Regions from separate parts of the Pseudomonas sp. SZ40 genome, predicted to be linked through region 2. Evidence: predicted binding sites of a transcription regulator. Region 2 holds the regulator's gene; each other region holds the start of a gene.
What was found. The regulator FliA, encoded in region 2, starts transcription of late flagellar genes. The targets are predictions, from matches to a motif close to CTAAAGTTTNNNNNNNNNNNGCCGNTAA.
Positions count from the first base shown of each region.

Region 1: a site for FliA is predicted at 5,464-5,491, ahead of flgM (flagellar biosynthesis anti-sigma factor FlgM). Genes of this name have one in related genera too.
Region 3: a site for FliA is predicted at 5,439-5,466, ahead of motA (flagellar motor stator protein MotA). Genes of this name have one in related genera too.

Region 1 covers NZ_JBQWIF010000024.1:72,596-83,236, reverse strand. Annotated here, with positions in the region: gene ACT9T4_RS18320 (indolepyruvate ferredoxin oxidoreductase family protein) at 1-956, shown strand, start outside; tRNA gene ACT9T4_RS18315 (tRNA-Arg) at 1,045-1,119, shown strand; gene ACT9T4_RS18310 (YceH family protein) at 1,496-2,155, shown strand; gene ACT9T4_RS18305 (MFS transporter) at 2,351-3,682, shown strand; gene ACT9T4_RS18300 (flagellar brake protein) at 3,685-4,434, opposite strand; gene ACT9T4_RS18295 (flagella synthesis protein FlgN) at 4,515-4,982, opposite strand; gene flgM (flagellar biosynthesis anti-sigma factor FlgM) at 5,089-5,424, opposite strand; gene flgA (flagellar basal body P-ring formation chaperone FlgA) at 5,590-6,348, opposite strand; gene ACT9T4_RS18280 (chemotaxis protein CheV) at 6,428-7,363, shown strand; gene cheR (protein-glutamate O-methyltransferase CheR) at 7,470-8,297, shown strand; gene flgB (flagellar basal body rod protein FlgB) at 8,582-8,992, shown strand; gene flgC (flagellar basal body rod protein FlgC) at 9,004-9,447, shown strand; gene flgD (flagellar hook assembly protein FlgD) at 9,462-10,136, shown strand; gene ACT9T4_RS18255 (flagellar hook protein FlgE) at 10,180-10,641, shown strand, end outside.
Region 2 covers NZ_JBQWIF010000048.1:1,136-11,776, forward strand. Annotated here, with positions in the region: gene ACT9T4_RS24100 (DUF2802 domain-containing protein) at 1-123, opposite strand, end outside; gene ACT9T4_RS24105 (chemotaxis protein CheW) at 125-604, opposite strand; gene ACT9T4_RS24110 (CheW domain-containing protein) at 695-1,522, opposite strand; gene ACT9T4_RS24115 (ParA family protein) at 1,615-2,403, opposite strand; gene motD (flagellar motor protein MotD) at 2,456-3,328, opposite strand; gene ACT9T4_RS24125 (flagellar motor protein) at 3,331-4,071, opposite strand; gene ACT9T4_RS24130 (protein-glutamate methylesterase/protein-glutamine glutaminase) at 4,071-5,198, opposite strand; gene ACT9T4_RS24135 (chemotaxis protein CheA) at 5,241-7,499, opposite strand; gene ACT9T4_RS24140 (protein phosphatase CheZ) at 7,511-8,299, opposite strand; gene ACT9T4_RS24145 (chemotaxis response regulator CheY) at 8,319-8,693, opposite strand; gene fliA (RNA polymerase sigma factor FliA) at 8,845-9,588, opposite strand; gene fleN (flagellar synthesis regulator FleN) at 9,585-10,415, opposite strand; gene flhF (flagellar biosynthesis GTPase FlhF) at 10,511-10,641, opposite strand, start outside.
Region 3 covers NZ_JBQWIF010000008.1:147,710-158,350, forward strand. Annotated here, with positions in the region: gene ACT9T4_RS09350 (EAL domain-containing response regulator) at 1-98, opposite strand, end outside; gene ACT9T4_RS09355 (cyclic-di-GMP receptor FimW-related protein) at 156-1,958, opposite strand; gene asd (archaetidylserine decarboxylase) at 2,089-2,946, opposite strand; gene ACT9T4_RS09365 (rhodanese-like domain-containing protein) at 3,005-3,820, opposite strand; gene ACT9T4_RS09370 (HDOD domain-containing protein) at 3,889-5,400, opposite strand; gene motA (flagellar motor stator protein MotA) at 5,521-6,372, shown strand; gene motB (flagellar motor protein MotB) at 6,378-7,406, shown strand; gene rsgA (small ribosomal subunit biogenesis GTPase RsgA) at 7,478-8,509, opposite strand; gene ACT9T4_RS09390 (class I SAM-dependent methyltransferase) at 8,627-9,442, shown strand; gene orn (oligoribonuclease) at 9,470-10,012, shown strand; gene queG (tRNA epoxyqueuosine(34) reductase QueG) at 10,075-10,641, opposite strand, start outside.

The DNA.
Region 1 (10,641 bases), on a different contig from region 2:
AGGCGCTGAGCGATGCCGTTGGCGCGAGCAAGACCTGGTTCGTCGATGCCACTCATCTGGCGACTCGGCTGTTGGGCGATAGCATCGCCACCAACCTGTTCATGCTCGGTTATGCCTACCAGAAGGGCCTGGTGCCAATCAGCGCCGAGGCCATCGACAAGGCCATCGAACTCAACAACGTGGCGGTCGCATTCAATCAGCAGGCATTTCTCTGGGGACGGCGCGCGGCGCATGACGCCGCAGCCGTCGAGCGCCTGGTGCGGCCAGCGATTGCAGAGGCCCCGCGTTGCGAAACGCTGGAGGCCATCATCGAGGATCGGGTCACGCGTCTGACCGCTTATCAGAATGCGGCCTACGCCGAGCGCTACCGGCAGTTGGTGATGCGCGTTGGCGAGCGTGACAGCGATCCTCAGCGGCGCCTGAGTCGGGCCGTGGCGCGTTACTACTTCAAGCTTCTGGCCTACAAGGACGAATATGAAGTCGCACGCCTGTATAGCGACAGCGCTTTCAGCGAGGCATTGCGGGCGCAGTTCGAGGGTGATTTCCGCCTGCAGTTTCATCTGGCGCCTTCCTGGCTGAGCCAGACCGACAAGGTGACGGGCGAGCCTCGCAAGCGCAGCTTCGGGCCATGGATGCTGAGGGCATTCAAGGTGCTGTCGACACTGCGCTTTGTGCGCGGTACCTGGCTGGACCCTTTCGCACGCAGCGAGGAGCGCCAGCTGGAGCGCAGCCTGATCGACGATTACGAGCGCAGCGTGGGCAAGCTGCTGGAGGCGCTGAGCTCCACCAATTACCCGACGGCGCTGATGATCGCCGAGCTTCCAGAGCAGATTCGCGGCTACGGGCATGTCAAGGAGAAGGCGGTGCTAAGCGTGCGTGAGCAGGAGCGGCAGTTGCAGATACGCATGAAGGCGGGTGAGATTGCGGTGGTGAGGCTGTTCGAACCGGCGGCCTGATGAGCGATGGCATGTCAACGGCATGACAAATCTCGTCGTGATGGTTAACATGCCGGCCGGCTGCTGTAATGGGCGGTGGGTCTAACGGGTCTCCTTAGTTCAACGGATAGAATAAGCCCCTCCTAAGGGCTAGATGCTGGTTCGATTCCAGCAGGGGACGCCATGATCCGGCGCCGAGGATGGAGATGTGCCATCGCGGTTCAGCCATACCAGTTTGCGTTAGCCTGATAAAAATCAAAAAAAAGACCCGGCAAAAAGCCGGGTCAATAACCGTGATTAGCCTGATGAGGAGATAAACTGGAGCTTCCGACTGGATGCATTCAGATTATCAAGCCAGCTTCGCAGCTGACGAAGTAGATAATAATGATTCTCGATCATTAGTCAATAGAAATACTTCTCATTTCTGTTCCTGATTTTTCCTGGGCCATTTTTGCTCAGGAAAATCAGCGATTTGCAAGCTGCTAAATTCTTTCGCAAACGTGTCATCTTGCCGCCTTGCAGGCTACGCTAGGGGTCTTTCCCTCAGCCAGGTATGCGACATGTCCGATGAGCCTAACGATGTGCCCCGCCCAGAGCCGCTGACCAGCGCCGAGGCCCGGGTATTGGGTTGTCTGATCGAGAAGCAGGCCACGACCCCTGAAGCCTACCCCCTGACCCTGAATGCGCTGGTGCTGGCCTGCAACCAGAAGACCAGCCGCGACCCGTTGATGAACCTCACCCCTGGCGCTGTCGGTCAGGCCTCACGAAGCCTGGAAGAGCGCGGTTTTGCGCGGTTGGTCATGGGCAGTCGCGCCGATCGCTGGGAGCAGCGGGTCGACAAGGCGCTGGAGTTGGTGGCGCCACAAGTGACCCTGATAGGCTTGCTGCTGTTGCGTGGGCCGCAGACGGTCAGCGAGCTGCTCACTCGCAGCAACCGCCTGCATGATTTCGACGATGCCGATCAGGTGCAGCACCACTTGGAGCGTCTGATCGGGCGAGACCTGGTCAGCCTGGTGGGGCGGCAGCCGGGGCAGCGCGAGGATCGCTATGCCCATCTGCTGGGGGATCCGGCTGAGCTGCAGGCGCAGTTGCACGAGCGTGCGGCGCAGGGGGAGCGATCGGTCACGGGATCTTCCGCGGATCGCCTGGAGGCACTCGAGGCGCGTATTGCCGAGCTCGAAGCCCGGCTGGCGGTGCTTGAAGGCAATGCTGCCGTTTGAGTGGCAATGCTGGTCGGGCGGTACCTGCAGGGGCTGCGATTCAGGCGGCGGAATAATGAACTGTTGCGGGTCACGCATTATCCATATGGCACTGCGACCGTCGGCTCCGGCCTGGATGGCTGCTTGTCCATCGGGTGTCGTTGATCGAGGTTGAGTCTCCTGCGGGAGCTGGTTACAAGGAGTCGTTGCAGTCCAATGCGTTTGATCTGGAAGTCTTTCAGTTCGCTGTACATCGCCACTGTCCTGATGCTGCTCGGCTCGGGCCTGCTGAGTACCTATCTGGCGCTTCGGCTGGCCGAGTCCGGGGAGGGCGTGTGGGCCGGTGCACTGATGGCGGCCAACTATTTCGGGCTGGTACTCGGTGGCAAGATCGGCCACCGGCTGATCGCCCGGGTCGGGCATATTCGCGCCTACGTCGCTTGTGCTGGTGTGGTCACTGCCGCGGTGCTGGGGCATGGCCTGCTCGACTGGCTGCCGGCCTGGCTGGTGCTGCGTGTGCTCGTCGGGCTGGGGATGATGTGTCAGTACATGGTCATCGAAAGCTGGCTCAACGAGCAGGCCGACACCAAGCAGCGTGGGCTGGTGTTCGCCGGTTACATGGCAGCGTCCTATCTTGGACTGGTGCTTGGCCAACTGGTCCTGGTGGTGCATCCGACCCTGGGGCTGGAGCTGCTGATGCTGGTGGCGCTGGCGTTCGCCCTGTGTCTGGTTCCCGTGGCGCTGACCCGACGCCTGCACCCTGCGGCATTGCATCCGGCACCTTTGGAGATGCGTTTCTTCTTCAAACGGGTGCCGCTGTCGCTGACCACCATCGGTGTGGCGGGCCTTATGATCGGCTCCTTCTATGGCCTGGCGCCGCTCTACGCGGCCGATATGGGGCTGGCGACCGAGCAGGTCGGTATCTTCATGGGTTGCTGCATTCTGGCGGGCCTGATCGTTCAGGCGCCGCTTGGCTGGCTGTCCGATCGTTTCGACAGGGTCAAGCTGATACGCGGCATGTCAGGGATCATGGTGGTGGTCGCCGCCCCCCTGGCCATATTGTCCGAAGCTCCCCTGTTGTTGCTGATTTCGGTGGGTTTCATCGTCAGCATGCTGCAGTTCAGTCTCTATCCGCTGGCCGTTGCATTCGCCAATGACCACGTGGAAACCGATCGACGTGTGTCGCTGACCGCCATGCTGCTGGTGACCTTTGGCGTCGGTGCCTGTATCGGCCCACTACTGGTCGGTGTGCTGATGCGCTTTTTCGGCGCCAACATGCTCTACGCGTTCTTCTGTGTCTGCGGGCTGTTTCTGGTCTGGCGGGTGCGCTCGAACATCGTTACCCACCTTCACCAGGTCGATGATGCGCCACTGCAGCACGTGGCCATGCCAGTCAACATGACCGCTTCGCCGCTGGTGGCTGCGCTGGATCCGCGCGTCGATGAGCAGGTGGTGCAGGAGCAGATGCAGGAGCCTGTCGTTACCGATCCCGATGTACAGGGTGGCGACGATCTGCAAGACAGGCCTGCGCCATCGCCGCAGGCCTGAGCTTATAGAAAGGTATCGCTTTCAAAGCGTCGGGCTTCGCGTTGCAACTGGTAAACGAAACGCTCTACCAGTCGCTGCTGCAGCCCACTGAGGTTGGCGAAATGCAGGCCAGCGAAGGTCAGGTCGAGCTTGTCGTCATAGCGGGCATGGCGCAACTCCACGGCGGCCTCCAGGCGGCCGACTGGCAGTAGGGCGTAGAAACCTTCGTACACTTGTCCTGGCTGCAGTTTTTCGCTGGCGTTGCCGGGTAGGCGAACCTTGCACCCCGAGGCGGAGATGTCCAGCATCAGGCCTTCGAGCGGCGTGCGCAGTTTGGCACCGATGATTTCCACCTTGACCTGATCGGATTGCTTGAGAGCGGCCCGGAACGCATTGCGGCGCTGGTGGTAGAGCACCTCACCGGGAATACCGCCGACATAGCAGCGCTCGCCCTGATATTCACTCGCCTGCATGCCGGTTGGGCAATCCCAGGCAATGCGCACGCCGTCATGCAGCGATTCGACGCGAAAGGCTTCGCCATTCTGCATGTAGCGCTCACCATCGCTGGGCATCATTTCGTCGAGAACCAGCAGGTTCTGATCGCGGTCCACCTCGATCACATAGCTCTGGAAGCGCTGGTTGCGTTCATGGAACACGATCACCAGGGGATCATGGTGTTGTTGCAGAAGGCGTAGGTTGGCAACGATTTCCACGGGTGCCTTGAGCACTTTCGGGGGTTGCGGGCCACCATCCTGAACGAAGGGGTTGGACACGGTCCAGTGATCTCCGGGGCAAGGTACTGCTGCGTCAATGATAATGCCATTTTGATATCATTGCGCATCTTGTCGTTATGTCAGGCCTGGCTCAGCGGGCGCTTGCCGCCGATCTTAGCGGTACTCCCGCTGCTGTCATAGAGCGATGGGGTCTCGTTTCCACGCAGGATGCCGAGCATTTTTTCTGCCGATTTCTGGCTCGAGCGGATGACCCGACCGTTGCGCAGGTTGGCACCCTGGCAGTTCTCGAGCAGGTCACTCAGGCGGTCGCTGGCGGCCATCAGCACGGCACCTTGAGCGGAGCGTTGCGCGAGTGCCTGCAGGCCTGCGCGGTCAGCGCTCAGATGAAGACCAAGAAGAATCTGAGTGCGGGCCTTGCCATGTTGATCGAGACTGGCCAGCAGTGGCTGCTTGTCTGCCAGTATCTGCTGCAGACTGGGCAGATCGTTGTCGCTGAGAGCCTGGAATTCGCTCTCTATCAGCTCAAGCAATCGCTCTGCGTGGCCGATATCTTCGTTGAACAGGTCGAGCAGGGTCGTAGCGGTCATGAGCGGGCTCTCTGGGGTAGAACCTATCCGAGCTCTGCCAGCTTGGGTGCCGGCAAAACGTCAAAGCGGTTTCTGGGCGTCCAACACCCCAGCGCGAGCCCTGGGACTAGCGCTGGGACTCGAAGTTGAGCAGCTTGCTGGCGACGCGCTGGCTGTCGACCTGATAGCTGCCATCGGCGACGGCCTGCTTCAGCTTGGCTACCCGGTCGGTATCCACAACTGGCTGATCGCGCAGCTTGTCGACGGTTTTCTGCAACTGTTGCGCTTCGCTGCTCAGCTGAACGGATTCGCCGCTCTTGCTGCTGACAGCTGTTTTCTGGGCTGCGGCTTCGCTGCCACCGGCCTTGTTGTCGATGGCTTCGTTCTTGCCGCCCTGGGCGCTGCCGGCACGTGTGGTGCTGGCTGGCGTGCTGCTGTTGAGTCGGTTGAAATCGATGACCATGATGCAGAACCTCTGACGGAGTTTGGACGCTTGCCTAGTTTGTCGGCTATGCCCGAGAAAACTTTAGGCAAAAAAATCGCGTCGCTCGCACAGTCTAAAACACCCATCTGCGCCAGTCAGCCAATCCGTTCGCCAATCTGCCAGATAAATGAATACCCATGATACCTACATCGACACTTCGACTTGCCCGGGGCCTGTCACCCGAGCGCGAACCACGCGCTGCGAGCGCTGGTTGCGTACGCTTATCTGCTTGCCTATGGCGCCATCCGAGAGCGCTTCGCCGGGCATGCGCACATTGATGCCGCCGCTGCGCGCGCTGATTACGACCTGGTCACCGCGGCGGATGACCTCGGCCTGGCGGATATGCACGGGCGCCAGGACCTGGTCCGGTTGCATGGCGCGCGTGGCCTTTCTGCCGATCGCCTGCTCCATCTCGGTCAGGTAGCCCTGATTGAGCAGGCCGACATCACGTTCCGCCAGCATTATGTCGGCTTCGCCAAGCACGCCTTCGCGTTTGACCGGGCGTACCAGGGTGACCACTTCGCGATAAAGACGCACCTGGCCGGGTACGAATACCGTCCAGGGGGCCGCGCCGTCACAACGCACGCGCATGGTCACCCGGCCTACGGGTTCAGCGGGTGTTTCCAGGGTGGTGGTCAGTGGCTGATCGCATAATGGCAGGCGCAGGCGTGGGTCCAGACGGTTGATCTGCACCTCGTGGCGCGCCTGGATATTGCTGCGCTGCAAATAGTCCTCCACTGCCTGCTCAAGAAAGCGCTGGGTCTCGCCGATAAGCTGATCGGGCAGGGTGACTGAGGCAGTTGTCAGCGTGCTATAGCCGAGCGCCATCAAAGCAGGTAAAACTGCCAGGCAACGAAGGCTCTTGGCCATCGCGCGTCGAATAATTGTCGTTTGTGCATTCATGTCTGGTTGGAAGCAAGGCGCGTGCCGCCTGCTACGCTGACCAAATCAGATGCGTAATTGGAATCATGGGAGCCCGTACATGGCCGGTGTGATGGATTCGGTCAACCAGCGTACTCAGCTGGTTGGGCAGAATCGCCTGGAACTGTTGCTGTTTCGTCTCGACGGCCCACAGCTGTACGGGATCAACGTCTTCAAGGTGAAGGAGGTGTTGCAATGCCCGAAACTCACCATCATGCCCAAATCGAGCCCGGTGGTTCGGGGTGTGGCGAATATCCGCGGCGGTACCATCCCGATCCTTGACCTGTCCATGGCGACGGGCAAGCGACCGCTGGGTGATCTGCAGGGCAGCTTCGTCATCATCACCGAGTACAACACCAAGGTGCAGGGCTTCCTGGTGCGCTCGGTGGAGCGCATCGTCAACATGAACTGGGAAGAGATCCATCCGCCACCCAAGGGCACCGGGCGCGACCATTATCTGACGGCGGTCACGCGGTTGGATGACAAACTGGTCGAAATCATCGACGTGGAGAAGATCCTCGCCGAGGTGGCGCCGACTTCCGAGGTGATTTCCGTCGGCGTGGTGGATGTCGAGACCCAGACCAAGGCTGTCAGCCAGCACGTGCTGATCGTCGACGATTCGTCGGTGGCGCGTAAGCAGGTGATGCGCTGTCTGCAGACGGTAGGGGTCGAGGTCACCGCCTTGAATGATGGACGCCAGGCGCTGGACTTCCTGCGAGCGATGGTCGACGAGGGCAAGGTGCCGGAGCAGGAACTGCTGATGATCATTTCCGATATCGAGATGCCGGAGATGGACGGTTATACCCTGACCGCTGCGATCCGCTCCGATCCGCGCATGCAGAAGCTGCACATTCTCCTGCATACTTCACTATCGGGTGTATTCAACCAGGCGATGGTGAAGAAAGTGGGGGCCAACGATTTTCTGGCGAAATTCCGTCCGGACGATCTGGCCTCTCGCGTGGTCGAACGCATCAAGTCGAGCGATCACTCGGCATAACGCAGGAATTGCCCGGATTCACTGAACGGGCGGTGGCGGCAAAATCGACAGGTGGGCCTTGGCCTACCTGCCGCATTCGATTTTTTAGATGGGCGAGGCTCAGCGAGTGTCTTCAGGTAATTTGGATTTCGAACAGTTCCGGATCTTTCTGGAAAAAGCCTGTGGCATCGTGCTGGGTAGCAATAAGCAGTACCTGGTTTCCAGTCGGCTGAACAAGCTGATGGAGACCAACGGCATCAAGACCCTGGGCGAACTGGTGCAGCGCATGCAGACCCAGCCGCGCAGTGGTCTGCGCGAGCAGGTGGTCGATGCCATGACCACCAACGAAACCCTGTGGTTTCGAGATGCCTATCCGTTCGAAGTGCTCAAGAATCGAGTGTTGCCCGAGCTGATCAAGGCCTACCCTGGGCAGCGCCTGCGAATTTGGTCGGCGGCCTGTTCGTCGGGGCAAGAGCCCTATTCGCTGTCGATGAGCATCGATGAGTTCGAGCGCAGCAACATCGGCCAGCTCAAGACCGGTGTGCAGATCGTGGCCACTGATCTTTCGCCGACCATGCTCAACAACTGCAAATCCGGTGAGTACGACAGCCTGGCGATGGGCCGCGGTCTTGCCCAGGAGCGGCTGCAGCGTTACTTCGACCCCAAGGGGCCGGGGCGCTGGGTGGTCAAACCGGCGATCAAGAGCCGCGTCGAGTTTCGCCCGCTGAACCTGCTGGACAGTTACGCCAGCCTCGGCAAGTTCGACATCGTGTTTTGCCGCAACGTGCTGATCTACTTCTCCGCCGATGTGAAGAAGGACATCCTTACGCGCATCCATGCGATGCTCAAGCCAGGCGGTTATCTGTTCCTTGGCGCTTCCGAAGCCCTCAATGGTTTGCCGGAGAAGTACCAGATGGTGCAGTGCAGCCCAGGGATCATTTACAAAGCCAAGTGATTCAGCGATAGCGAAAAGGAGGCCCCACCGGCCTCCTTTTTTCATTCGGTTCGTTCTCCTCGCCTGACGGTGTTCCGTCACCCTCGCGTCAGAAAAGCGGCAAGCCCTGGTTCAATTGCCGCTCTCAGCTTGCCAATCGGCGGAAAAGCTTTGCCGCCCGCGCCTGCCGCTTCCCTTTGTTTTAGCTTATCCAGCTGATTTATAAGATAAAAAATAAATTGGCACGTGCTTTGCTGAGAACTTTGCACGAAAACCGGCTGGCCGATACGGCAAAGGTTCCTGAGATGAGCATCAGCTTCGATAACGCGCTTGGCATTCACGAGAAGGCACTGGGCTTCCGCGCTCAGCGTGCCGAGGTGTTGGCCAATAACATGGCGAATGCCGATACCCCCAACTACAAGGCGCGAGATCTGGATTTCGCCTCCGTGTTGGCCCAGCAGGCTGCCAAGAGCAGCGGCAGCGGCAACTCCGGTCTGAAAACCACCAATAGCCGGCATATCGCAGCAGAAGGCGTGCCAATGGGCGATGCGGCGTTGGCTTATCGAACGCCGACTGCGCCATCGATCGATCAGAACACCGTGGACGCTCAGGTCGAGCAGGCCAACTATGCCGAGAACTCGGTGGCTTTCCAGACCAGCTTCACGCTGCTCAACAGCAAATTCAAAGGGCTCGTCAGCGCCCTGCGTGGTGAATAAAGGAGCCCGATATGTCACTTACCAGCGTTTTCAACATCGCCGGAACCGGCATGAGTGCCCAGAGCACTCGCCTGAATACCATTTCCAGCAACATCGCCAACGCCGAAACGGTGTCTTCCAGCATCGATCAGACCTACCGGGCTCGTCATCCGGTATTCGCCACCGTGTTTCAGCAGGCCCAGGGTGGCGAGAACGGTTCGCTGTTCGCCGATCAGGATCAGTCAGGCGCGGGTGTTCAGGTACTGGGTATCGTCGAGGACCAGAGCAGCCTGATGCCACGTTACGAGCCTAACCACCCGGCCGCCGACGAAGCGGGCTACGTGTACTACCCCAACGTCAACGTGGTCGAGGAGATGGCGGACATGATTTCTGCCAGTCGTGCCTTCCAGACCAACGTGGAAATGATGAATACCGCGAAGCAGATGATGCAGCGCGTTCTGACCTTGGGTCAGTGAGCCGGGAGTGAGAGATGAGCACTGTTGATGGCGTCAGCTCCAGTTCGGTACTGGACAAGTATCAGGTCAAGCAGGATTCCACCACGCAGAACAAGGAGCTGGGCAAGGACCAGTTCCTCAACCTGCTGGTGGCGCAGCTGAACAACCAGAACCCGCTTGAGCCTCAGGGCAATGGCGAGTTCATCGCCCAGCTGGCGCAGTTCAGTACCGTTGAGGGCGTCGAGAAGCTCAACTCGAGCATGGAAACCATTCTCTCCGGCTATCAGTCTTCCCAGGCCCTGCAGGCTTCTTCGCTGGTCGGTCGCAAGGTGATCGTGCCGGTGGACAAGGCGGTGGTCGATACCAGTGAAAGCTTCAAGGCCAGTGCCGTGCTGCCAACCAGCAGCAGCAACGTGTACGTCAACGTTTATGACACTGCCGGTGCGGTGGTGAGCCGCATCAACCTGGGTGAGCAGCAGGCTGGCAACGTGAGCTTCATCTGGGACGGCAAGGATGCCAGCGGCAATGTGATGAAACCGGGTACCTACAGGTTCGAGGCGCAGGCGACCTACGGCAACGAAACCAAGGGGCTCTACACCTTGCTGCCGGCCAACGTCGACAGCGTCACGCTGGGCGGCAACGAATTGATGCTCAATCTTGCGGGGGTCGGCAATGTGCCACTTTCGCAAGTGCAGGTCATTGGTCAGTAATTAACAGGCTATAACTGCCGGGCTTTCGGCAAGGAGATTTTTCATGTCGTTCAATATCGGTCTTAGCGGCCTGCGCGCTGCAACCAGTGACCTCAATGTGACCGGTAACAACATCGCCAACGCCGGTACTGCGGGCTTCAAGCAGTCGCGTGCCGAGTTCGCCGACCTGTATGCCTCGTCGATGCTCAGCAGTGGCTCCAACCCGATCGGTAGCGGTGTGCTGCTCAGCGATGTGTCCCAATTGTTCAGCCAGGGCAACATCAACTACACGCAGAACTCGCTGGATCTGGCCATTCAGGGCAACGGTTTTTTCCGCACCAGCAACAATGGCGATATCAGCTACACCCGTGCCGGTTACTTCGGTACTGATCGTGAAGGCTTCATCGTCAATAATTTCGGCCATAACCTGCAGGGTTATGGCGTGGATGCCAACGGTAATTTGCAGAACGGCATCATCGGCAACCTGAAGGTGGAAACGGCTAGCCAGGCGCCGAGGGCTACGTCC
Region 2 (10,641 bases):
ACGCTGGGTGTCGCGCTCGGCCTGTAGCTGGCTGGCCAGGCGCAAGCGCCCTGCCAACCACACGCAGGTACCCACCAGCCCGGCACAGACCAGGGCAAGAACGATCAGTGCAGCTTCGAGCACCTCAGATGCTCTCCAGCTCCGACCACTCCTCCTCGGTCATCATCTTGTCCAGCTCGACCAGGATCAACAGCTCGCCGTTCTTGTTGCACACGCCCTGGATGAACTTGGCCGACTCGTCGTTGCCGACGTTCGGTGCGGTTTCCACTTCGGACTGACGCAGGTAAACCACTTCGGCCACGCTGTCGACCATGATGCCCACGACCTGCTTGTCCGCCTCGATGATGACGATACGGGTGTTGTCGGTGACGTCGGAGGAATCCAGGCCGAAACGCTGGCGCGTGTCGATCACGGTGACCACGTTACCGCGCAGGTTGATGATCCCCAGCACGTAGCTCGGCGCGCCAGGTACGGGGGCGATTTCCGTGTAGCGCAGGACTTCCTGCACCTGCATCACGTTGATGCCGTAGGTTTCGTTGTCCAGACGGAACGTGACCCACTGCAGGATCGGATCTTCAGCGCCTTGTGCAGAGTTTTTCTTCATGGCCTAGCCTCGTCATTGACCGCGTGTGGCGGTGTGCGGGATTCCCGCTATTCAATCGGCTGCCCGCGCCACGGCGCGCGCATCCAGTAATCAGTGTATCTGTCCGTTGCTCATGCGCTTGGTCGCGCCGCTGGCGATCAACTCGGCCAATGCGGCGACGTCCAGCAGCGCACACATGTGTTCGATCACCGTACCCGCCAGCCAGGGCCGCTGGGCCCGCTGACTGCGCCACTTGATCTCGTCCGGGTGCAGGCGAATCGAACGGCTGACCTGGTGAACGGCCAAACCCCACTCGTAACCCTGAACGGAAATCACGTACTGCAGCCCCTGGCGGAAATCCTCTCGATAGCGATCCGGCATAACCCAGCGCGCGGTGTCGAGCACCTTCAGGTTGCCCGACTGTGATGGCAGTATGCCGAGAAACCAGTCCGGTTGGCCAAACAAAGGTGTCAGGTCCTGCCCCGCCAGCGGATAGATGGAGCCCAGACACACCAGTGGCACGGCAAGCGTCAGGCCAGCGACGTCGAACAGCAGGCATTCGAACGGCTCTTCAGCCCACTCGGGGCGACCGTCTGCCAGCACCGAGGCGATCTGCGGCGCCGGGCGATGAACTTCGGCCACAGGCTCGACCACCGACGGCATGGCAATCGGCTCGACGAACACCGGCGCCAATGCCTCGACCACCGGCTCGACAACCACCTCGGCCACCGGCTGAACCAATGTCAGGGGCGCGGCTTCGACACGCGGCGCGGCCTGGGCATCGCGAATCTGCTCCTCGAGCACGGCAGCCTCGAAATCATCGAGGCTGCTCTGGGCCTGCTCCTGTTCGAGCTCGACCGCGGCCTCCTGCAGCAACCCGTCGAGGTACGACTGCAGGGCCAGTTGGGGCCTTGTGGCTGTGGCGGTGGAACGACTCATGAATGCAACCCGCAATGGAGACCTGTATGAGCTATCGGCCGCAAGGGCGGCAGACTTGAGGCTGTTTGCGCAGAATATCTGGCCATGGCGGATCAGGCCACTTGAGACGCAGGCTGCTGCGCCAGCAAATGCTTGAGCAGCGCCCGGTAAGCGATGGAGCCGCGGCTGTTGGCATCGAACTGCGAGGGGGTCAGCCCGGCCCGGCTGGCATCACGCAGGCGGGTGTCGACAGGTATATAGGCTTGCCAGAGATGCTCGGGGTAGGTGCTCTTGAGCAACCGCAACGTCGACATCGATGCCTGGGTACGGCGGTCGAACAGGGTCGGCACGATGGTGTACGGCAAGGCTTGCTTGCGCGAGCGATTGATCATCGCCAGGGTGCTGACCATACGCTCGAGCCCCTTGACCGCAAGAAACTCGGTCTGCACCGGAATCACCAACTGCTGGCTGGCTGCCAGGGCGTTGACCATCAGCACACCGAGCAAGGGCGGACTGTCGATCACCGCGTGGTCGAAATCCTGCCACAGCTGCGCCAGGCTCTTGGCGACCACCAGCCCCAGGCCACTTTGTCCGGGAGACTGTCGCTCCAGGGTGGCCAGTGCGGTGCTCGACGGCAGCAGGGAAATTCGTTCGTGACTGGTCGGCAGCAACAGCTGCTGCGGCAGCCCCTGGGGCACGCTGCCCTGATGCTGGAACAGGTCGAAGACGCTGTGTTCGAGGCTATCGGGATCGTGACCGAAATAGCTGGTCATCGAACCGTGCGGGTCGAGATCGACTACCACCACACGTTTGCCGGCGTCTGCCAGCAGACCTGCAAGGGCGATGGTCGAAGTGGTTTTACCCACGCCGCCTTTCTGATTGGATACAGCCCAAACTCTCATACTCTTCATCCTCCCGGAGCAGGCTGAGCCCGGCCGAGACTGAGTGCCCACTTCATTGCGCAGGCGACGGGGAATTGACGGCGCCATTGGCTGGAGCCTGTGCTGCAGGCGCTGAAGCAGGTTGCGTGCCAGCACGCTGCATCGCCGCATCCGGCTGGGCATTGGCGCTACCCACGCCGCTTACACTACGCCGCACATCGAGATTACGCGAGACCACCAACACCACTCGACGATTGCGCGCCCTGCCCTCTGCCGTGGCGTTGTCGGCTACCGGCTGAAACTCGCCATAGCCCACCGCCGCCATGCGTGACGGATCGACGCCATCCATGGCCAGCATCCGTACTATGCTGGCAGCGCGTGCGGTAGACAGCTCCCAGTTGGTTGGGAACTGCGCGGTTCTGATCGGCTGATTGTCGGTGAAGCCTTCCACGTGCACAGGGTTGCCGTAGGGCGCCAGAATCTTGGCAATCTTCTCGATGATCTCGAAGGCTGCATCGTTGGGCAGTGCATCGCCGCTGGGAAACAACAGCCCGGAGCTCAATTCGATTTCGATCCACAGCTCGTTGCCGCGCACTTTCAGCTGATCGCTCTGCAGCAGCCCGCCGAAGGCCTCACGCACGCTGTCGGCAATGCTCTCCAGGGTCGAGGCGGCGATCTGCTGCGCCGTCTCCTCATCCACCATGGAGCGATCCGGCTCGGTGGTGCGCGGTCGCTCATCACCCACCGGAATGGGTTTGATCGAGCGATCAGGCTGATTGAACACGCCCGTCAGGGTTTCCGAAAGGATCTTGTACTTGCCTTCGTTGATCGAGGAAATCGAGTACATCACCACGAAGAAGGCGAACAGCAGCGTGATGAAGTCCGCGTAGGACACCAGCCAGCGCTCGTGATTCTCATGCTCTTCGTGGCGGCGTCGGCGAGCCATGATCAGTTCATGAAGCCTTGCAGCTTCAACTCGATGGAGCGTGGGTTCTCACCCTCGCCGATGGACAGAATGCCTTCGAGGAGCATTTCCCGATACGCCGACTGGCGCATGGCCACGGACTTGAGCTTGGCACCGATGGGCAACAGCAGCAGGTTGGCGATGGCCACGCCGTAGATGGTAGCGACGAAAGCGACGGCGATCCCGCCACCGAGCAGGCTCGGATCGGCCAGATTGCCCATCACGTGGATCAGCCCCATGACCGCGCCGATGATGCCGATGGTCGGCGCGTAGCCGCCCATGCACTCGAAGAACTTGGCAGCCTGTATGTCGCGACTTTCCTGGGTGTAGAGATCGACCTCGAGAATACTGCGGATGGCTTCCGGCTCGGCGCCATCGACCAGCAGTTGCAGGCCCTTGCGTGCGTAGGGATCGGCTTCGCCGTCGGCGACCGCCTCGAGGCCGAGCAGGCCCTCCTTGCGCGCGGTCATGCTCCAGTTCACCACCCGGTCGATACCGCCAGGCAGATCGATCTGCGGCGGGAAGAAGATCCAGCGCAGGATGCTCATGGCGCGCTTGAATACGATGACCGGCGTTTGCAGCAACGCCGCCCCCAGCGTACCGCCGATCACGATCAGCGCCGCCGGGCCGTTGAGCAGTGCCGAGACATGACCGCCTTCCAGGTAATTGCCGCCAAGTATGGCGACGAATGCCAGGATGACACCGATCAGGCTCAGTACATCCATCAGAGGCAGGCCTCGACCAGATGCCGGCCGATGTCATCCAACGGGTACACCGCATCCGCCAGGTTGGCCTTCACGATCGCCATGGGCATGCCATAGATCACGCAACTGGCTTCGTCCTGCGCCCATACCTGGCTGCCCCCCTGCTTGAGCAGGCGAGCGCCTTCGCGACCATCGGCCCCCATGCCGGTCAGCACCACGGCCAACACCTTGTCGTTGTACGACTTGGAGGCAGAACCGAAGGTGATATCCACGCAGGGTTTGTAGTTCAGACGCTCGTCGCCGGGCAGGATGCGGATGGTGCCGCGCCCGTCGATCATCATCTGCTTGCCGCCCGGCGCCAGAATGGCCAGCCCGGGGCGCAAGATGTCGCCATCCTCGGCTTCCTTGACGTTGATCTTGCAGAGTTTGTCCAGACGTTCGGCGAAGGCCTTGGTGAAGGCCGCAGGCATGTGCTGGATCAACACGATCGGCGTCGGGAAATTCGCCGGCAACTGCGTTAGCACCCGCTGCAGAGCGACCGGGCCGCCGGTCGAGGTGCCGATCGCCACCAGCTTGTAGGCCTTGCGCTTGGGCGCAGCACTGGCGCTGGACGAATGACGTTCGGCAGGCGGGTGACTCACGCTTGGCTGTGGCCGCGCCGCGGGTGCAGGTGCGCTCGACGTACTGGCAGGTCGGCTCAGGCTACCGCCGGCAGGCGGCGTCAGGGACGCCGTGCCGATCCCCCGGCGGTTGCTGCGCGAAATGCTGTGCACCTTCTCGCACAGCAGTTGCTTGACCTTCTCCGGGTTGCGCGAGATGTCCTCGAAATTCTTCGGCAGGAAATCCACCGCCCCGGCATCCAGCGCATCCAGGGTGACCCGGGCGCCTTCGTGGGTGAGCGAGGAGAACATCAACACCGGTGTCGGGCAGCGTTGCATGATGCTGCGCACTGCCGTGATGCCGTCCATCAACGGCATCTCGTAGTCCATGGTGATCACGTCCGGCTTGAGTGCCAGCGCCTGATCGATGGCCTCACGTCCGTTGGTGGCCGTGCCGACCACGGTGATGTTGGGATCGGACGAGAGGATCTCCGAAACCCTGCGGCGGAAGAAGCCGGAGTCGTCGACCACCAGTACCTTGACAACCATAAACACTCCTAAGCGGCACGGCAGAGGCCGCGCCGCGGACGATCAGATACGCCGTGCGTAGCGTTTGAGCATGCTTGGCACGTCGAGAATCAGGGCGATGCGCCCGTCGCCGGTGATGGTCGCACCCGACATGCCAGGCGTGCCTTGCAGCATCTTGCCCAACGGCTTGATCACCACCTCTTCCTGGCCGACCAGTTGATCGACGACGAAGCCGATACGCTGATTGCCGACGGTGAGAATCACCACATGGCCTTCTCCTTGCTCTTCGTGGGCAGCCTTGCTGACCAGCCAGCGCTTGAGATAGAACAGCGGCAATGCCTTGTCGCGAACGATCACCACTTCCTGGCCGTCGACCACGTTGGTGCGCGACAGGTCGAGATGGAAGATCTCGTTGACGTTGACCAGCGGGAAGGCGAACGCCTGGTTGCCGAGCATCACCATCAGCGTCGGCATGATCGCCAGGGTCAGTGGCACCTTGATGACGATCTTCGAACCCTGACCTTTCTGCGAGAACACGTTGACCGTGCCGTTGAGCTGGGAAATCTTGGTCTTCACCACGTCCATGCCGACGCCACGGCCGGACACGTCGGAAATCTCGGTCTTGGTCGAGAAACCGGGGGCGAAGATCAGGTTGTAGCATTCCAGATCGGTCAGGCGATCGGCGGCGTCCTTGTCCAGCAAGCCCTTTTCCACGGCCTTGCTGCGCAGCACGTCGGCATCCATACCCTTGCCGTCATCGGTGATCATCAGCAGGATGTGGTCACCTTCCTGCTCGGCGGACAGCACCACGCGCCCGGTACGCGACTTGCCAGCGGCCTCGCGTTCTTCCGGGCTTTCCACGCCGTGGTCGACCGCGTTGCGCACCAAGTGGACCAGCGGGTCGGCCAGGGCTTCGACGAGGTTCTTGTCGAGATCGGTCTCTTCACCGACCAGCTCCAGATTGATCTCTTTCTTCAACTGGCGAGCCAGGTCGCGAACCAGGCGCGGGAAGCGCCCGAAGACCTTCTTGATCGGCTGCATGCGGGTCTTCATGACCGACGTCTGCAGATCCGCGGTGACCACGTCGAGGTTGGACACGGCCTTGGACATGGCCTCGTCGCCGCTGTTGAGCCCCAGGCGCACCAGGCGGTTACGCACCAGCACCAGCTCGCCGACCATGTTCATGATTTCGTCCAGACGCGCGGTGTCGACCCGCACGGTGGTTTCCGCTTCACTGGCTGGTGCAGCAACGGCCGGCGCAGCCGCTGCCTTGGCCGGCTCTGCCTTGGCCGCAGGTGCTGGTGCTGGTGCCGGCGTAGCCTTGGCAGCTACCGGCGCAGCGGGTTTGGCTGTCGGCTTCGGCGCTGGGGCCGCAGCGGCTGCGGGGGCAGGAGCGGCAGCAGCGGGAGCGACCGGTGTCGGCTCGACGAACTTGCCTTTGCCATGCAACTGATCGAGCAGCGCTTCGAACTCATCATCGGTGATTTCGTCGCTCTGCGCCGCGGAGCTGGCGGATACGGCAGGAGCAGCCGGTGCCGGCGCTTCCACCGCAGGAGCCACGAACTGGCCCTTGCCATGCAATTGGTCGAGCAAGGCTTCGAATTCGTCATCGGTGATGTCATCGCCGCTGGCGCTGCTCGCAGCGCTGGCCGGAGCAGGCACAGGCACAGGCGCTGGCGCCTGGACAGCAGCCGCTGCTGGCGCTGCGAACTGGCCTTTGCCATGCAACTGGTCGAGCAGCGACTCGAATTCGTCATCGCTGATTTCATCATCAGAGGCGCTGGCTTGCGGCTGCGGCTCGTCACCCAGGGCGTCGAGCAACTGCTCGAACTCGCTGTCGGTGATATCCGACGAGGCTTCGGCTGTCACCGGCTCGGCGACAGCAGCAGCCACTGGCGCAGCGACTGCGGCAACTGGCGCCGGCTGGGCACTGGCCGGCTCGGCCAGACGCGCCAGGGCGGCCAGCAGCTCGGGAGATGCAGGCGTCGGCTCGGCGCGCTCGCGCACTTCGGCGAACATGCCATTGACGGCATCCAGCGCCTCGAGCACCACGTCCATCAACTCGGAGTCGACGCGACGCTCACCCTTGCGCAGGATGTCGAACACGTTCTCGGCGATATGACAGCACTCCACCAGCTCATTGAGCTGAAGGAAACCGGCACCGCCTTTTACCGTGTGAAATCCCCGAAAAATCGCGTTGAGCAGGTTCATATCGTCCGGGCGGCTTTCCAGCTCTACCAATTGCTCGGACAACTGCTCGAGAATCTCGCCGGCCTCTACCAGGAAATCCTGGAGGATTTCTTCATCGGCGCCGAAGCTCATATGACGTGCTCCTAAAATCCCAGGCTGGACAGCAAATCGTCGACGTCGTCCTGGGAAGAAGCAACGTCATCACGCTTATCGGCATGAATCTGCGGACCTTCACCATGTGACGCAGGTTTTTGTTTGTTTTGCTCGGCACGCAGCTCTTCGTGGTCGTGATCGATACCCGCGAAGCGGTCCACCTGACTGGCCATCAGCACCAGTTTCAGCAGATTGCTCTCGACCTCGGTCACCAGTTGCGTGACACGCTTGATCACTTGCCCGGTCAGGTCCTGATAGTCCTGCGCCAGTAAAATGTCGTTCAGATGCCCGGACAGCTTGCTGCTGTCACGCTGGCTGCGCGCCAGAAACAGCTCGATGCGCTTGGCCAGTTCACGGAACGCGTCAGCGCCCATTTCACGACGCATGAAGCGCCCCCAATCCTCGCTCAGGGCATCGGCTTCGCTGCTCAGGTCGTTGACCAGCGGCGCGCTTTGCTCGACCAGATCCATGGTGCGGTTGGCTGCACGCTCGGTCATGGTCACGACGTAATTGAGCCGCTCGGTCGCATCGGAGATCTGCGAGACCTCCTTGGCGTGAGGCATGCGCGGGTCGAGCTGAAAATTGACGATAGCGTTGTGCAGCTCACGGGTGAGCTTGCCGACTTCGTGGTAAAGACCACGGTCGCGCGCCTTGTTCAGTTCGTTGATCAGCTGTACCGCTTCGCCAAAGTTGCCTTGTTCGAGGCTGTTGACCAGTTGGCGGGCATTGCTTTTCAGGGTCGACTCGAGGTCGGCCTCTTTTGAATCATCGTGTTCCATAACAACCTCGCGGCAGACATCAGCCGTTGACCCGCTCGAAGATTTTCTCGATCTTTTCCTTGAGCACCTGGGCAGTGAATGGCTTGACCACATAGCCGTTCACACCGGCCTGGGCGGCCTCGATGATCTGATCACGCTTGGCTTCTGCCGTAACCATCAGCACGGGCATCTGCTTGAGGCGCTCGTCGGCACGCACTGCGCGCAGCAAATCGATGCCACTCATGCCCGGCATGTTCCAGTCGGTCACCAGGAAGTCGAAGCTACCGCTCTGCAGCATCGGCAATGCGGTGGTGCCGTCGTCGGCCTCCGCGGTGTTGGTGAACCCCAGATCACGCAAGAGGTTCTTGATGATCCGTCGCATCGTCGAGAAATCATCGACGATGAGGATTTTCATGTTCTTGTCCAAGTCGACCTCCGTACAGTCCTAAAACGCCTCGGCATTCCAAAGCGCTTATAAATCGTGAAACCGGCCTGGCGGAACGCCGCAAACCTATTGCGCCCGGCTTTGCTGCGTCCACTGTGTATGTCCAGCGCCTGAAATTTCCCTATGCGCGCCATTCCACCAACCGCGCGCGTAAACGCGCGGCACACTGACTGTGCAATTGGCTGACCCGCGACTCACTCACTCCCAGTACCTCGCCGATTTCCTTGAGGTTCAATTCCTCGTCGTAATACAGCGACAACACCAACCGCTCACGCTCCGGCAGGTTGCTGATGGCATCCACCAGCGCGGCCTGGAAACGATCGTCTTCCAGTTCATGCGATGGCCCATGGTGCAAAGAATTCGTGTCTTCCTGCAGTCCGCCGCTTTCGCCTTCCTGCAACAGGTCGTCGAAACTGAACAGGCGGCTGCCCAAAGTGTCGCCAAGAATGCCGTAGTAATCTTCGAGACTCAATTGGAGTTCGGCAGCAACCTCCTGATCTTTAGCGTCTCGCCCCGTTCTGGCTTCGATTTTTCTGATTGCGTCGCTGACCATACGGCTGTTGCGGTGTACCGAACGCGGTGCCCAGTCGCCCTTGCGGACCTCATCGAGCATGGCGCCACGAATGCGAATGCCGGCGAACGTCTCGAAACTGGCGCCCTTGCCGGCGTCGTATTTGCGCGATGCCTCGAGCAGACCGATCATCCCGGCCTGGATCAGATCATCCACCTGCACGTTGGCGGGCAACCGCGCCAACAGGTGATAGGCAATGCGCTTGACCAACGGCGCGTAACGTTCGATCAACTGATGCTGTGAATCTCGTGCTGTTGCCTTGCTGTACATACGGAGTCCAGAGGCTGTCGTCATACAGCCGTGTCTGCAGTCGGTTGTTGCACCAGGCGCTCAACGAAGAATTCCAGATGGCCTCGCGGATTGGCCGGCAGTGGCCACGCATCCACCTTCTGGGCAATCGCCTTGAACGCCAGCGCGCACTTCGAGCGAGGGAACGCCTCATACACCGCACGTTGTTTCTGTACGGCCTTGCGTACCGATTCGTCGTACGGCACCGCGCCCACGTACTGCAGCGCGACATCCAGAAAACGGTCGGTCACCTTGGTCAGCTTAGCAAAGAGATTACGGCCTTCCTGCGGGCTGTGCGCCATATTGGCGAGCACCCGGAAACGGTTCATGCCGTGGTCACGGTTGAGGAGCTTGATCAGCGCGTAGGCATCGGTGATCGAGGTGGGTTCATCGCACACCACCACCAGCACTTCCTGGGCGGCGCGCACGAAGCTCACCACCGAGTCGCCGATACCGGCGGCGGTATCCACGATCAGGACGTCGAGGTTGTCGCTGATGTCGCTGAAGGCCTGGATCAGGCCGGCGTGCTGCATGGGCGTGAGCTGCACCATGCTCTGGGTGCCGGAGGCCGCGGGAACGATACGAATGCCGCCAGGCCCCTGCAGAACCACGTCTCGCAGTTCGCACTGGCCGTCGATGACATCGGCCAGGGTGCGCTTGGCCGTCAGGCCGAGCAGCACGTCGACGTTGGCCAGACCGAGGTCGGCATCCATGAGCATTACGCGCCGACCGAGATCCGCCAACGCCAGCGACAAATTCACCGACACATTGGTCTTGCCAACGCCGCCTTTGCCGCCGGTCACCGCGATCACCTGTACGGGATGCATACCCATGTTATCTACACACCTTATCTAACTTCGCTTTAAGCCTTAGGGCCATTGTGCGCTGCCGTGGCGAGCACAACCAGCACTTCGCCACACCTGCCTGTTCATCCTGCACGTCGTGCCGGGTCTTGGTACAACCCGGCGAACATGTCGGCCATCGTGTCTTCGCTCGGCTCATCCGGGGCCTGCAGGCCAACGGCACGGCTGACCAGCTGATGACTGCGCGGCACATGAA
Region 3 (10,641 bases), on a different contig from region 2:
GCGTTACCGGCATTACGGAACAGGCTGACGAGACGCTCTGCCTCATTCTGCGAATCTTCGAGAATCAGCAGGCGGATGGTTTTCTTTTCGATGGCCATTAGCGAGGTCGAATCTGCGATAAGACAGCAGAAGAATGCGGGAGGGTTTCCCGCAATCTACAGCGACTTCCAGAGTGAGTCAAAGTCTTCCTCCCCGGCCGGCCGGTGGGTTCCGGAGGCTGTGACGGAGGTCGCGTGATCGACGCTTTTCTGCTCGAGATCGTGATACTCGAACTGGCTGAAACTGCCGGTGCTGGCCTGTTTCTGGCTGAGCACGGCGCGGCGCTCCTTGCCACTGATGTTGATCAGCACCTTGCTACCTTCCTGGAAAGGCAGGCGTGGCGTGATCAGTGTGGCCGGGCGGGAAATGGCGGAGATTTCCGGGAGCAGCAGGGCGCGCAGGTACTGGCTGTTCTGTTCGGCCTTGCGTACCAGTTGCAGGCCGCAGGATTGCGCGTGTGGGGCGATCAGTTCGATGCCCATCTGCGTGCCGCCACCGCGTACCTGGCGAATCCAGCGTACTACGGCCACGCTCCAGCTCTGCTGCGGGTTGTCTCGGATGCCCAGCAGTTCACCGGCCTGCAGCTGGTTGGGCACTTCCTTCGGCCAGGACAGGCAATAGCCGCCAGGGCTGTGGTTGACGATCGACAGCGTGTAGCTCGGGAAGCCTTCGCCCGCCCCGGAGGCCGATTGTTCCTGGTCCTCGACGGGCTTGGGGTATTCGATTTCCTCGAACGGCAGACCATGTTCCCACTCGGTGCCGCGCCGTGCGTCCGGGGCGTTGGACCAGATATCCGGTTCGCTGCTGACCGGCTTGAACGAAGCGGTGGTTTCTATCGGCTGCTTGAGGATCTCGCTGAATGCCCGGCCGTTGGCCAGGTAGTAGTTCAAGGCGCTCATGCCGATGCACAGGGTCATGCTGCCAGTGCCCTGGGTGCGCTGGAAGGTGCGCTCGGAAATGTCGCCCCAGGCTGCAGCGGCATGCTGCAGCATGTCGATGGTGAAGCCATCCGGCACGGGCAGGCGCGACTGGCTTCTTTCCTCGGGCAGCAGATGCAGGTGGTCCTTGATGGCATTGACCAGCGGTGTCGGGTCGATACCCAGAGCGCCTTGCAACTCGCTTGGCTGGAACAGCGAGGTATAGCGCGGCGGCCCGTCCAGCTGGGGGGCGACGGCAAAGATGCTCGATGGATGGCCGCCAGCCTGCAGGTTGATCAGTGTGCTCCAGGCTTCCAGTGCTTCGGCCAGACGGGCGATGGCGCTCTGGCGCATCTGGTTGCAGCGTGAGCAGCCGATCAGCAGCGCCACGATATAACTCTGCTCGACGCTCAGCCCCTGGGTGTGGCGCGCCAGCGGGTCGCGGATCACCACCTTGTGGAGGTCCTGCTGATGAGCGATCAGGTAAAGCTGGTGCAGCTCCAGCCACAGCCCCTCGGGAACCGGACAGTACAGCTGGCTGGTACGAATCAGCGGGCCATTGAGGCTGTGAACGGCACGCTGCAGCGCGGTGCCGAGCAGTTGGTTGCGTTCGCGGTTCGGCTGGGCGGCGAGGCGTGAAATGATCAGCTTGTAGCCGATGGCCAGGTGGTTCTGCAGGGCCTGGCACAGATTGGCCACCTTGCGCGGGCGCTCGTCGAGGACGATGGCCTGGTTGAGGAAGTGGCGCTCCAGATGCTGACAGACGAAGTACACCTCGGGCCGCAACAGCTCGAGCAGCTGCAGACGGTTGTCCGAGGGGGTCAGCAACTGGTTGAGCTCGATCAGCGCCTGGTACAACTGGCGCGCGGTTTCACCGATGTTGGCCTTGGGCAGGCCGGCGATCCAGCGTTTCAGGTCACGTGGCGTGGCGTCGCAGAAAGTCAGGCCCTGCTTGGTCGGCGTCGGGACGCGGAGCAAAAGGTGGGGGCTCTGTTTATCCATCAAACTTTCTTACTCCAGCGCCAACATGCGAGCGAATCGTTCGGTAATCGTGAGGCGACTCTAGCAGCATCTGGCCATCGTCGCAGCCTTTGCACCAATCATGGCGAAGGCTGCAGGCCGTGCTGCCGGTTCACTGGCCGAGCAATTGGCCCATGCGCACGGGGCTATTGGCAGCCAGCTCCTCGGCCCATTTCACCTGTTCCGGGCCAAACAGCACGATGGCGGTAGAGCCGAGCTTGAAGCGGCCCAGCTCCGCACCCTTCTCGAGGCTGACCGGTGCCCGGGCGGCTTCGTCGTAGCGTACGGTCTTCAGTTCCCGCTTGGGCGGCGTGATCAGGCCGGCCCAGACGGTTTCGATGGAGGCGACGATCATCGCGCCAACCAGTACCACGGCCATGGGGCCGCGTTCGGTGTCGAACAGGCACACCACGCGCTCGTTGCGGGCGAACAGCTCGGGAACGTTTTCGGCGGTGGTCTGGTTCACCGAGAACAGGCGACCCGGCACGTAGATCATTTCCTTCAGGGTGCCGGCCAGCGGCATATGCACGCGGTGGTAGTCCTTGGGAGACAGATACACGGTGGCGAAATCGCCGCCCATGAAGGGCGCCGCGCGTTCGCTGTCACCGCCCAGCAGTTCGGTCACGCTGTAGCTGTGGCCCTTGGCCTGGAATACCCGGCCGTGCTCGATGCGGCCAAGCTGGCTGACGGCACCGTCCGCGGGGCAGAGTACCGCGCCAGGCAGATTGTCCAGCGGGCGGGCGCCTTCTTTCAGGGCGCGGGTGAAGAATGCGTTGAAGTGTTCGAATGCAGTCGGATCCTCGACCTGCGCCTCGCTCATGTCGACCTGATACTGCTTGGCGAACCAGGTGATCAGGCGATTCTTGAACCAGGGTGCCCGGCATTCGGCTGCGCAGCCGATCAGGCGCGACAGCAGGTGATGCGGAGTCAGGTACTGGCTGAGGATAAACAGGCGTTCTTTCATCTTTATTCCTTGGCAGCCCGGCATTTCTTGCCGGGCGAATTACAAGTGGACAATCAAGTCGCACTCACTGTTCGACAGGTGTATCGGAAAGATTGCCCCATTCGCTCCACGAGCCGGCGTAGGCCTTGACCCGTGGGTAGCCCAGGGCCTTGGCCACCAGATAGGTGAAGCCGGAGCGGCGATGGCTCTGGCAGTGGGTGATGATTTCCTTGTCGGCGCTCAGGCCCAACTGGTTCAACTGCTGGCCGATATCCTCGCGGATACGCAGGCCGCGGGCGGGATCCATGCCGGCCGTCCACTCGAAGTGGATGGCGCCGGGGATATGCCCCCCCCTGGCGGCCTGTACCTTTTCGCCGCGGTACTCCTCCAGCGAACGGGCATCCCAGATGGCCAGATCGTCGGCGCCCAGGCGCGACTTCAGGTAATCGAGGCTGGCCGTCGGCTCGTCGCTCAGCGACAGCCGCACCGGTGTGCTTTTCGGTTCGGGCACAGCCTGATCCAGCGGACGCTGCTCAGCCTCCCAGGCGGTCAGGCCACCGTTGAGAAAGTGATAGCGCGGGTGGCCGATTACATCCAGCAACCAGATGAAGCGCCCAGCCCAGCCGCCGCCCTCATCGTCGTAAACCACGTAGGTGGCGTGCGGGTGATGGCCAAGCTCGCTGAACAATTGCTCCAGTGCAGCCTGTTGAGGTAACAGGCCAGGTGCCGGCGGTCTGCCCAACTGAGTGCGTTTGCTGTCGACGAAACGGGCGCCGGGAATGTGCCCGGCCTCATAACGAGCACGGCTGCTCAGGTCGACCAGAATCAGGCTCGGTTCTTCCAGGCGCGTAGCGAGGTGCGCGGGCTCGATGACCAGCGGCAGTTCGTCGAAGGCAGTCATACGGGCCTCGTTGGCAGAAATGAGAACGGGATTGTAGCGCAGCCAGGGCCTGGGAAAAGAGCCGCGGTTCAGCGCTTACGTTTGCTGAACGTGTCCAGGGCGCGCTCTATGCATTGCGCGGTCTTGGCGAACGCCTGCAAAGCGGTATCGCTGATCGGTTTGCCGTGCAGATCGGCGAACAGGATCATCACCACCCGGTCGTTGCTGGCCAGGGAGCGGATCAGCAGGTGCTCACTGGGCAGCAGGGCCTTCAGATTGCCCGGCAGCAGCGCGGAAAACTGGGCGATATTGGCGGGCGTGAGACGCAATTGCGCAGGCGTCTGCAGCAGGCGACGCAGCACCTGGCTTTGCGCCGGGTCGACAGCCAGGCCGCTGGCGGTGGCGTCGACGCCAGCATGCTGTTGCACCTGCAGGCGGCTGTGGGTGCGGTCGGCGAGCAGCATGAGCAGGCGCGACAGGCCGGTCGCCTGCAAGGCCTGGCGGGCGCAGGTGGTGAGTTGCTGCACGTTGCTGAACGCCGTCGGCTGGGCGAGCAGTTGAGCGCACAGTTGTCGCCAGTCGGCGAGTGGCGACGTTGGCGCCGGCTTGGGCGGCTGGAAGTGCCGTACGTTCCAGGGCCAGAGCAGTGCCTCGGCCGGGTGCCAGAGGTCGGTGGTGTCCAGCTGCCGTGCGCTTTGCGCAGCATTCTGATGGATGTGCTGGTGCAGCTCCGGCAGTGGCATCTGCAGGTACAGGCTGTTGAGCCGCTGCCAGCGCCGGGTGTGACTGCCGGTCCAGGCGTTGTGCGCGGAAACGGCCAGCACGTTGGCCAGCAGGATGCTGTTGGCCGGCTGGGTCAGCCAACGCTGCAGCGTCGGGTCGGCGTCCAGTTCCTGCTGCTGACGCAGCGGGTCGTCGTGCTTGCGCGCCAGGCGCAGCGCCTTGGCCAGCAGGCGCCGGTCGTTGAGCAGCAGTTGATAGCCCTGAATGATCCACGCCGGCAGGCGCCAGTGTTCGGCCAGCGCCAGGCACAATTCGAACAGGGAAATGCCCAGCAACTCGCGTTCGACCCGCGCCGGCCGTTCGCCGTTGATCAGTACGCGCTGCTCCCAGGCCTCGAACAGATGAGGGTGAGCCGCCAGCAGTGCCCAGACCGGGGAGAGGAACAGCAGGCTGCCCCAGTGGATTTCCTGCCACAGCCTGGCGAGGCGTGCGGCGAACAGGCCGTTGGCCTGTTGCGCAGCATGCTGGCTGATCAACTGGATCTGCCGCAGCGGCTGGGGAATGTCGGCGACAGCCTTGGCCGGTATGCGCATCAAAAGCTCTTCGGCGCGTTTCAGGCCCAGGCGATTGAGGGCGGTTTCCAGGCTTTCTGCCGCTTCGCCAAGGCTGCTGCTCTTGCGATTGGCTTCGCGCAGCACGCAGAGCACCAGTGCCGGGCTATCCTGCATCAGGTCGGCGATCTCGCGCAGCGAGCGGCGGCTATCGCCCAGGGCGCGGCGAACCTGCTGGTGATAGTGGGTCGGGATGGGCAACACCTGACCGTCCAGCTGCTTGAGCCAGGCATCGAGGGTGCGCGGTAACGGCGTGCTTGCGACCATGGGGATATGCCAAAATGGCTTTTTTTAGACTTAACTGACTATAGTCTCGCGCATCTCTTCCGATAAGTAGAAGGGGTGTTTCGTGCATTCCCTTTCTTTTCACTTCAGTAAGTTTTCCTTATGGCCAAAATCATCGGCATCATCGTTGTCTTCGCTTGCGTCTTTGGCGGTTTTGTCGCGTCTGGCGGCAAACTCATGGCGCTGGTGCATCCCTTCGAGGTGTTGATCATCGGCGGTGCCGCGCTGGGCGCGTTTCTGCAGGCCAACCCGGGCAGCATGTTCATGACCGTCCTCAAGAAGTCGTTGAAGATGTTCAAGTCGCGCTTTACCCATGATTACTACCTGGAAGTGCTGCGCCTGCTCTACGAGATCCTCAACAAGGCGCGCCGCGAAGGGATGATGGCCATCGAGGCCGATCTCGAGGATCCCGCGGCCAGCCCGATCTTCAGCAAGTATCCGGCGGTGTTGGGTGATGAGCGCATGGTCGCCTTCATCTGCGATTACCTGCGCATCATGTCCTCGGGCAACATGGCGCCGCACGAACTGGAAGGCCTGTTCGACATGGAACTGGTTGGCCTGAAGGAGGAACTCGAGCATCCCGCCCATGCCGTGGCGAAGATCGCCGACGGCATGCCGGCCATGGGTATCGTGGCGGCTGTACTGGGTATCGTGATCACCATGTCGATCCTGGCCGAGGCGGACAACGCGCAGATTGGCGAGAAAGTCGGCACGGCACTGGTCGGTACCTTTCTCGGCATTCTCGCCTCCTATGGTTTTTTCGGTCCATTGGCCGCCGCCCTCGAACACGATGCCAAGGAAGAACTGAACGTCTACGAGGCCATCAAGGCAGGCCTGGTCGCCTCCGCCTCCGGAATGCCGCCGTCGCTGGCGGTGGAGTTCTCGCGCAAGACCCTCTACCCGGCGCACCGCCCAAGCTTCAGCGAGCTTGAACAGGCAATGCGCGGGAACTAAGCACCATGGAAAACAACCAGCCGATTATCGTCAAGCGGGTCAAGAAGGTCGCCGGGGGCCACCATGGTGGTGCCTGGAAGATCGCCTTCGCCGACTTCGCCACGGCGATGATGGCCTTCTTCATGGTGATGTGGCTGATGTCCTCGGCCACGCCCGAGCAGAAGAAGCTGATTTCCGGCTATTTCAAGGACCCTATCGGTTTTTCTGAAAGTGCCAGCCCCTACGTCATCGACCTGGGCGGCTCGCCGACCCCATCGCCGGATCGCACCCTCAACGAACAGCCCCAGGAGGCGCCGGGGGACGAAGCGGACACTGATCCCAAGGATCCTGCCGAACTGGACGCCGAGCAGGCCGAGGCCAAGGCCGAAGAGGTGGAGCGCGAGCGTCTGGAGTTGCTGCTGCAGGAACTGCAGAACAAGGTCGAGCAGGACCCGCAGTTGCAGCGTTTCAAGGATCAGATTCTTTTCGAGATTACCCAGGACGGTCTGCGCATTCAGATCGTCGATGCCGAGAACCGGCCCATGTTCGCCCTGGGCAGCGCCCAGTTGCAGCCCTATTTCGAGGACATCCTGTTCGCCCTGACCGACACCATCAAGGCGGTACCGAACAAGATCAGCGTCAGCGGTCATACCGATGCCAAGCCGTTCGCCGGCGCTGGTGGTTTCGGCAACTGGGAGCTGTCGGCCAACCGCGCCAACGCCGCGCGTCGGGTGTTGATCGCAGCAGGTTACGACGATGCTCAGGTGGCGCGGGTGGTCGGGTATGCATCTTCGGCGTTGTTCGACCGCAACGATCCGTTCAATCCGGTCAATCGCCGTATCGATATCGTGGTGCTGACCAAGAAGGCTCAGCGCAACATCGAAGGTGAGCAGGGTGGCGGCGAGCTGGCGCCCGATCCAGCACCGGATGCGCCCGCTGGTGGTGCTGGTGGTACTGGTGCACCGGCTGGTGCGCCGTTATCCAACGAGCAAGTGCGTGAACGGTTGAACATCTTCGAAGACGGCACGCTGCAGGTGGATCAGCCCGAGGAGTGATCGGGCTGCATGGCCAAAGCCCGCTGAGTGGGTACGCCCGGGCAGTGGTGCCTGGGCGCTGCTGCCCTCATTCAGTACTCGGCCTCCGGCAGGCTGGCGAGAATGTGCCGGTAGCTGTTCATCCGCTGCGGCTGAATGCGCCCATCCTCCAATGCCTTGAGCAGTGCACAGCCTGGCTCGCGGTCGTGCTTGCAGTCGCGGAAGCGGCAATGGCCGAGCAGCTCGGCGAACTCGATGAAGCCAGCCTCCACGTCGTCCCGGCTAACGTGCACCAGACCGAATTCCCGGATACCCGGTGAGTCGATCAGCTGGCCGCCACCGGGGAAATGGAACAGCCGTGCCGTGGTGGTGGTGTGTGTGCCCTTGCCGGTCAGTTCGGACAAGGGGCCGACTCGGGTGTCGACGCCCGGTAGCAGGCTGTTGACCAGCGACGACTTGCCCACACCGGACTGGCCGACGAATACGCTGATATTGCCATCGAGCTGCTGCTTGAGCTGCTCCATGCCATCACCTTCCAGGGCGGACACTTCCAGCAGCGGGTAACCCAACTGGCGGTACACGCCGAGCAATGCGTTCAGCGCCGTTTCATTCTGTGCATCGATCAGATCGGCCTTGTTGAGCAGCAGCAGTGGGCGGATGCCGGCATGCTCGGCTGCAACCAGGTAGCGGTCGATCAGGTTGGCATGGGGCTCGGGCAGTGGCGCGAAGACGATGACGATCAGATCGACGTTGGCCGCTACCGGCTTGAGCTGGCCACGGGTGTCCGGGCGACACAGCTCGGTGTCGCGTGGCAGTTGGGCGACGATCACGCCAATACCCTGGTTGCCGGGGCGCCACACCACCCGGTCGCCGGTAACCAGAGTCGGCAGGTTGGCGCGCAGGTGGCAGCGGAAAATCTGGCCTGACAGCTCGCCGTCCGTGGCCTCGACTTCCACTTGCACACCGAAGTGAGCGATCACCAGGCCGGTCTGTTCCGGGCCCAGATCGCCGCCTTCCAGGGTTTCCACCACGCGGGATTCGCGTTTGGCCGCACGTGCGGCACGTTCGCCCTGGATTTTTTCGATGCGCCAGTTTTGCCGGCGGTTGAGTTGGCGTTTGGCCATGGGGCTTCCGAGTGTGTGATGCGCTGAAAATGGAGGCGAGTCTAGCATGCCCCGAGGGCGGCAATTTGCGCATGCCAGCGCTAGACTGGCCATCCATCTTTCATTGAGCCTTGTGGCATGGCCGTCTTTTATCGCGCGCTGCATCGGTTGGGTGAGCGCTACCCAGCGTTGCTGGCATTGCTGATCCAGCTCGTCGTCACCCTGTGCATGGGGCTGGCCATCGTCGCTGTCGCGCAGTTGTCCAGCTGGCGGCCAAGTCCGCTGGCGGCCGGTCTGCTGCATGGCCTGCTGTCGGCCAGCCTGGCGCGCTGGTTCGGCCTGTCGCGCTGGTGGTGGTGGCTGAACCTGCTGTTCGCGCCCGCTCTGCTGCTGGCCAGTGGAGCACCGTTGCCGTCCTGGCTGTTTCTGCTCGGGTTCCTGCTGCTGTTGCTGTTCAACTGGAACAGTTTCTCCGAGCGGGTGCCGCTGTACCTCACCGGCGCTGGTAGCCGTCGCGAGCTGGCGCGGTTGCTGGAGGAGCGGGGTGAGCGCTTCGCTTTCGTCGATCTCGGCTGCGGCCCGGCGGGCACGCTGTTATGGCTGGCGCGGCGCTTTCCCCAGGCCCGCTTCACCGGCGTCGAGACTGCGCCGCTGTCCTATGCCATCGCCTGGCTGCGCAGCATCGGTCAACGCAATTGCCAGATTCGTTACCAGAACCTCTGGCGCAGCGACCTTGCCGCGATCGACGTGGCCTACTGCTTCCTGTCCCCGGCGCCCATGCCGGCGCTCTGGGACAAGGCCCGGCTCGAGCTGCCAGCAGGTGCCTGGCTGATCAGCAACACCTTCGACATTCCCGGTGTGGCGCCGCAGCGTGTGGTGCAGTTGAAGGACTGGCGCGATTCGCGCCTGCTGCTCTGGGAGATCGACGGCGCGCAGGGCGCGGCGATTAGCTAGAATGGCGGCACTACAGAGGAGCGCAGCATGCAGAATCCACAGAACCTGATCTGGATCGACCTGGAAATGACCGGTCTCGATCCCGAGACGGACGTCATCATCGAGATGGCCACCATCGTCACCGACACCGAGCTCAATGTGCTGGCCGAAGGCCCGGTGATCGCCGTGCACCAGAGCGATGAACGCCTGGCCGCCATGGACGAGTGGAACACGCGCACCCACGGTGAAAGCGGCCTCACCCAGCGGGTTCGCGAGAGCCGTGTCAGCCAGGCCGAAGCCGAAGCGCAGACCATCGCCTTCCTGGAAAAGTGGGTGCCGAAGGGCAAGTCGCCGATCTGCGGCAACAGCATCGGGCAGGACCGCCGCTTCCTCTACCGCTACATGCCGACACTGGAAGCCTACTTCCACTACCGCTACCTGGATGTCTCGACCCTGAAGATTCTCGCCGAGCGCTGGGCGCCTGGGGTTAAGGATGGCTTTCTGAAAAAAGGCAGCCATCAGGCGCTGGACGACATCCGCGAGTCGATCGCCGAGCTCAAGTACTACCGCCAGCACCTGCTCAAGGTCTGAGGGCGGCAGCGTCAAGCCGCAAGCCTAGAAGCCAGTAGCCTGGGTTGGCCGAAGGCGTAACCCTAGGCGCGTCTGGCGTGTTGATCCAGCGCCCACTGCACGTGCTCGCGCACCAGCTCAGACGGATACTCGCGGCGCGCTTGCAGCGCTTCCAGCACCGGGATGGTCGACGGTGCGTTGCCCAAACCGACGGCCAGGTTGCGCAGCCAGCGCTCGTAGCCGGCGCGGCGCAGCGGTGAGCCCTCGGTGCGGCTGAGAAACTCCTCCTCGCTCCAGCGAAACAGCTCGGCCAGCTCGGCGTTGTCCAGGCTGTGCCGTGGCTGGAAGTCGCCCTGCTCGGTGGCTTTGGCGAAGCGGTTCCAGGGGCAGACCATCTGGCAGTCGTCGCAGCCGAACACGCGGTTGCCAATGGGAGCTCGCAGATCCTCGGGTATCGGACCTTTCAGTTCGATGGTCAGGTAGGAGATGCAGCGCCGTGCATCGAGCACGTAAGGGCCGACGAAGGCCGCCGTCGGGCAGACGTCCAGGCAGGCGCTGCAGCGACCGCAGTGTTCGCTGCCGTGGGGCGGGTCTTCGGGCAGCGGGATGTCGACGAACAGCTCACCGAGAAAGAAGTAGCTGCCGGCCTT